Regions from separate parts of the Plantactinospora sp. DSM 117369 genome, predicted to be linked through region 2. Evidence: predicted binding sites of a transcription regulator. Region 2 holds the regulator's gene; the other holds the start of a gene.
The links. Region 2 encodes HspR, which represses chaperone genes until heat shock. Its sites were predicted from a motif close to TTGAGTNNNNNNNACTCAA; they were not measured.
Positions count from the first base shown of each region.

Region 1: a site for HspR is predicted at 1,585-1,603, ahead of lon (endopeptidase La). Genes of this name have one in related genera too.

Region 1 is NZ_CM132446.1:9,614,412-9,617,481, forward strand. It holds gene lon (endopeptidase La) at 1-1,564, opposite strand, end outside; gene ACSMXO_RS41325 (hypothetical protein) at 1,682-2,725, opposite strand; gene ACSMXO_RS41330 (LuxR C-terminal-related transcriptional regulator) at 2,775-3,070, opposite strand, start outside.
Region 2 is NZ_CM132446.1:9,757,545-9,760,614, reverse strand. It holds gene grpE (nucleotide exchange factor GrpE) at 1-128, shown strand, start outside; gene dnaJ (molecular chaperone DnaJ) at 269-1,456, shown strand; gene ACSMXO_RS41995 (heat shock protein transcriptional repressor HspR) at 1,541-1,933, shown strand; gene ACSMXO_RS41990 (DUF4360 domain-containing protein) at 2,438-2,983, shown strand.

The DNA.
Region 1 (3,070 bases), 140 kb from region 2:
TCCGGCCCAGCGCCTCGTCCGAGACGCTCACCTCGTCGGCGGTCAGTCCGGCCCGCTCGATCTGCCGGGGCAGCAGGTGGTCCCGGGCGATCGCGACCTTCTCCTCCTCGGTGTAGCCGTCGAGCGTCACCAGCTCCATCCGGTCCAGCAGCGGGCCGGGGATCGCCTCCACCACGTTGGCGGTGGCCAGGAAGAGCACGTCCGACAGGTCGAGGTCGACCTCCAGGTAGTGGTCCCGGAAGGTGTGGTTCTGCGCCGGGTCCAGCACCTCCAGCAGGGCGGCGGCCGGATCACCGGCGTACCCCGCCGAGATCTTGTCGACCTCGTCGAGCAGCACGACCGGGTTCATCGAGCCCGCCTCGCGCAGCGCCCGGACGATCCGGCCGGGCAGCGCGCCGACGTACGTCCGGCGGTGGCCACGGATCTCGGCCTCGTCCCGTATGCCGCCCAGGGATACCCGGACGAACTTCCGACCCAGCGCCCGGGCGACCGACTCGCCGAGGCTGGTCTTGCCGACTCCGGGCGGGCCGCCGAGGGCGAGCACCGCGCCCGAGCCACGGCCGCCGACCACCTGGAGGTTGCGGGCCGCGCGCCGGTTGCGCACCGCCAGGTACTCCAGGATCCGGTCCTTCACGTCGGCCAGGCCGGCGTGGTCGGCGTCCAGCACCTGCCGGGCCTGCACCAGGTCGGTGTTGTCCTCGGTACGCGTGTTCCACGGCATCTCCAGCACCGTGTCCAGCCAGGTACGGATCCAGCCCGCCTCCGGGGAGGCATCGCTGGCCCGCTCCAGCTTGCCGACCTCGCGCAGTGCCGCCTCGCGTACCTTGTCGGGCAGGTCGGCGGACTCGACCCGGGACCGGTAGTCGGCCGAGCCGTCCGGCTCGTCCTCGCCCAGTTCCTTGCGGATCGCGGCGAGCTGCTGGCGGAGCAGGAACTCCCGCTGGGACTTCTCCAGCCCCTCGCGGACGTCCGTGTTGATCCGCTCGGTGACCTCCTGCTCGGCCAGGTACGCCTTCACCCAGCCGACCAGCAGTTCCAGCCGGGCGGTCACGTCCGGTGCGGCCAGCAGTTCGATCTTCTGTTCCAGGGTGAGCCAGGGCGCGTAGCCGGCCGAGTCGGCCAGTTCGGTCAGGTCGGTCATCCGCTCGACCGCGTCGATGACCTGCCAGGCGCCGCGCTGTTGCAGCAGTGACGTCACCAGTGCCCGGTACTCCCGGGCGAGTTCCTTGGCCCGGCCGGCCGGTGCCGGCTCGGTGACCTCCACGGTCTCGACCCAGAGGGCCGCGCCGGGGCCGGGCACACCGGAGCCGATCCGGGCCCGGGACAGCCCGCGCACCACGGCGGCGGGTTCGCCGCTGGGCAGCCGGCCGACCTTCTCGATCGTGGCGATGACGCCGATGGAGCCGTACTCCCCGTCGACCCGGGGCACGGCCAGAAGCTTCTTGTCGCCCGTGGCCCGGGCGGCGTCCACCGCTGCCTGGGTGGTCGCGTCCAGGGTCACCGGGATGACCATGCCGGGCAGCAGGACAGCGTCGGTCAGAGGAAGAACCGGAAGAGTTGCCATCACACACCTGCCATCGTTAGTTGAGCTTGTACGACTCAAGTAACAAACGGTGCCCCATGTTCCGGCTTGTGATCCAGACCACTACGACGATCCGGAGTACTCGACCGGACCGGACGGTCAGCCCAGCGGGGCCCGGCCGGCGCAGGGCGGGATGAACCAGCCGCGCCGGGCGGCCCGGAGCAGCGCGGTGTGCCGGTCCGGGGCGTCGAGCCCGGCCACGACCCGCGCGACGGTCTCGGTGACGGTGCCGACCGGCAGGTCCAGGCCGACGGCGATGCGCCGGTCGGACCACCCCTCCAGCAGCAGACCGACCACCACCAGTTCCCGGCGGGTCAGCACCGACCGGCCGCCGGACAGCGGGGACAGCACCAGCACCCCGGCCACGGACGGCGGAGCGGTCGGACAGCCCAGCACGGCGACCTGGAGCAGCCCCGACCGGTCGTCGCGCTCCTCCCCCGCGACGCAGACCGGCCAGAGGAACGAGGCGGAGCCGCCACAGTGGGTGGCCTGGTGCAGGGCTACGCCGGGCAGCGCCGAATCCGGGGCGAGCAGCCGGTGCCCGGGCAGGCCGGGCAGTGGGTGCACCGCGCCGGTGCGGGTCAGCACCGCCCCCGCCTGGGCGTCCCGGACGACCTGGGCCAGCACCGCCAGGGTCCGTACCGGGTCGACGGCGGCGGCGACCTGGGGAGCCAACGCCGCGACCAGGTCCCGCTCGGCATCGGTCGGATGGTCGGGGTCGTCGGTGCACATGACGAGCATCCCGATGTGCCGGCGCTCCGGGGTGAACAGCCCGACCGCGACCCCCTCCCGGAATCCCGCCGGAAAGTAGTAGTCGCCCCAGACCGGCAACTCGGCCAGCGGCACCGGCGAGTCCCGGCCCCGCTGCGGCACGGGTGAGCTGGCCAGCCCGACCAGTTCGACCTGCTCCAGCAGCGCCACGGAGCCGAAGTAGTTCCGGATCCGGGTGTCGTAACCGAAGCTCGCCAGTTCGGTGTACCGGCGGTGCCGGTCGTCGAGCAGGGCGAGCCAGGCGGCCTGGGCCGGCACCACCCGGCTGATCCGGGCGAGCAACTCGGCCGCCTGACCGTCGTGCCCCGGAGCCCCGGCGATCTCGGCCAGGTCGCGGATGATGTTCGACGGGGGCGGTGGCGGAGCGGTCATCAGGGAACCTTCGTCGGCGGACGGGCCGGTACCCCGGCGCGGGACGGGGTCAGCGTCGGGTCCGGGCGAGGGGCTGGGGGACGTACAGGCCCAGGCGCAGCGCGCGGACGGCGGCCAGGGTACGGGTCGGAGCAGCCATCTTGTCCAGGATGTGTTCTATGTGCGCGGCGACGGTCCGTTGGGTGATCACCAACTGGTTCGCCATCCGCTGGTTGGACCAGCCGTCGACGAGCAGGCCGAGGATCTCCAACTCCCGCCGGGTCAGGCCGCGCAGGTCCCCGGCGGGAGAGGTCAGTACCACCGCCAGCAGGTGGGCCGGGGCCGACGTCGGGCAGGGCAACACGG
Region 2 (3,070 bases):
TCGCGCACCAGACCTCGACCGAGGTCACCGAGCCGACCTGTGTCGAGGTGCTGCGCCGCGGCTACCAGGTCAACGACTCGCTGCTGCGGCCCGCGCTGGTCGCGGTGGCCGATCCGGAGCCGGGGTGAGCGTTCCTGCGCCGGAGAAAACCGGGTCGGAGCGAGGTTGAGCCGGTGCGTCGCGGTCGAGGTGCCACCCGTACGCCGTCCGTCGGATGGGGTGCGGGCGGCACCTCGACCGCGCCACAGGGGAAGGAGGTGGACGACCGATGAGTTCCAAAGACTGGCTGGAGAAGGACTTCTACGCCGTACTGGGGGTGGCAAGGTCCGCCTCTCCTGACGAGATCAAGAAGGCCTACCGCAAGCTGGCCAGGGAATCGCACCCGGACCACAACCCGGGTGACGCCCAGGCCGAGGAGCGGTTCAAAGCCGTCTCCGAGGCGTACGACGTGCTCGCCGACGCGCGCAAGCGCAAGGAGTACGACGAGATGCGCTCGCTCTTCGGCTCGGGCGCGTTCCGCCGCAACGCCCGGTCGGGCGGCCCCGGCGGATATCCGTTCGACGTCTCGGACCTCTTCGGCGGGGTCGGCCAGCCGGGCGGTGCGGCCGGCGGGGATCGCCGGTTCGGCGGGGCGGGGTTCTCCGACCTGTTCAGCTCGATCTTCTCCGGCGGCGGTCCCACCCGGACCCGTGGCCCGGCCCGTGGTCGCGACGTGGAGGCCGAGGTCATGCTCGACTTCGGCGACGCCGTACGCGGGGTGACGGTGCCGTTGACGCTGCGCGCTCCCGGCGTCTGCGACACCTGCCACGGTGACGGCGCCAAGCCGGGGACGCTGCCCCGGACGTGCCCGCAGTGCCGGGGCGCCGGAGTCGTCACCCGCAACCAGGGCTCGTTCAGCTTCTCCGAGCCGTGCCGGGAGTGCCAGGGCGTCGGCACGATCGTGGACGAGAAGTGCCCGGAGTGCCGGGGCACCGGCGGGGTGACCAAGTCCCGCACGCTCAACGTGCGGTTTCCGGCCGGGGTCGCGGACGGCCAGCGAATCCGGCTCGCCGGCCGGGGTGAGCCCGGTGACCGCGGTGGCCCGCCCGGCGACCTGTATGTCCTGGTCAACGTCCGCGAGGACGATCTCTTCGGGCGCAGCGGCGACGACCTGACCCTGACCGTGCCGATCACCATCGCGGAGGCGGTGCTCGGGACGGACCTGCGGGTGCCCACGCTGGACTCGTCGGTGACCCTGCGGGTGCCGCCGGGCACCCCGAGCGGCCGTACGCTGCGGGCCCGGGGCAGGGGTGTGGTGAGGCGGGACGGCCAGGCCGGTGATCTGCTGGTGACCGTGGAGATCGCCGTTCCCGAGCAGCTCTCCCCGGAGGCCAGGAAGGCGCTGGAGGAGTTCGCCGCGCAGACTCCGGCGGCGGCACGGGAACATCTCGACGCCCGGGTGCGTCGTTTCAACTGAGCTGTTGGCAACGCGGAGGTGATCAAGGTGGCCGAGGAGTACGTCGTCGTCTCGATCGAGCAGGCGTCCGACGCCAAGGTTTTGATGATCTCGGTCGCGGCCCGGATGGCCGGCATGCACCCGCAGACCCTGCGCCAGTACGACCGGATGGGGCTGGTGCAGCCCGGTCGGGCCCCGGGCGGCGGCCGCCGGTACAGCGCCCGGGACGTCGCGCTCCTCCGCGAGGTGCAGCGGCTCAGCCAGGACGACGGTGTCAACCTGGCCGGCATCAAGCGGATCATCGTGCTGGAGCAGATGGTCGACGAACTTCAGCAGCGGGTCGCCGGCCTACAGGCCGAGTTGGAGGCCGCCTACCGCCGGGTGGCCGAGTTGGAGGCGCTCGGCGGGCTGCCCCGCCGGGACCTGGTGCCGACCAGCCGGCCCTCGACCGCGCTGGTGGTCTGGCGCCCCCGCCGCACCACCGACCCGTCGGCCTGACCTCTCCGGGTGATCCGAAACCACTACCCCGGGTGTTTCGGGAACATTACGCCCGATTCTCGGAATCCGTTTGCCAGAAGGCTCGGAAACCATTACCCCGGGGAGCCCGGGAGGCTTCACCGTACATAGCGGTGGCGTCGGAGCCCGTTGTACCGCCGGTCTCCGGCATCTTTCTCCGTGCGCCTCCGGTGAAGGTCATGAAGCGTCTTGTCCATCCGACCTGGGTCTGGGTAAGGGGTGGCGGGCCGCCGAGCCGTGTCTTGGTGCCGCGCTATGACGCGGCTCTGCGGATGCTTGTGACCCGAGAAGGAAATTGATCAACAGTTTCCGGAATGTGCACGGTTACAAGATTGTTTAATTGACGGCTATCAATGTTCTGACTATGGTGGGCTGCGGGCGCGACCGCATCGCGACGACCGGAAGGGAACTACCATGTCCAACGTGATGGCTGTCGGCGGCGTACTCGCGGCATTGTTTGCCTCGACGGTAGCTACCGAGCCTTTGGTGACTCCTGCCGAGAGGGTCACCATCAGCGTGGAGACCGTCAATGGATCGGGCTGCCCGGCGGGGACGGCCGAGGTGAGCACCGCAGCCGACAACACGGCCTTCACGGTGAGCTACAGCGACTACTTCGTGCTGGCCGGTGCCGGGGCGAAGCCGACCGAGTTCAGGAAGAACTGTCAGCTCAATCTGCGGGTCAACATCCCACAGGGGCTCACCTTCGCGGTGGCCCAGGTGGACCTGCAGGGCTTCGCGTACCTCCAGCGGGGAGCCAGCGGCTCGCAGCACTCGCACTACTACTGGATGGGCAGTTCGTCGACCGCGCAGACCAGCCACGAGTTCACCGGGCCGTACAGCGGCGGCTGGCGCACCTCCGACCGGGCGGCTGCCCTGGTCTACGCACCCTGCGGTGAGACGCGCAACCTCAACGTCAACACCGAACTGCGGGTCGACGGCGGCGACGCCGACAACGGCACGAGCTTCATGACGATGGACTCAAGCCGGGGCAGTGTGCGCAGTGTCTACCACCTCAGCTGGAAAGAGTGCTGATCGCGCCGCCGTAAACGCATCCCCTGACGGCGGTCTGTGGGATTAGCGCGAATTGGGGCCCCTGGGTCTGTCGATGGAATGTGAATG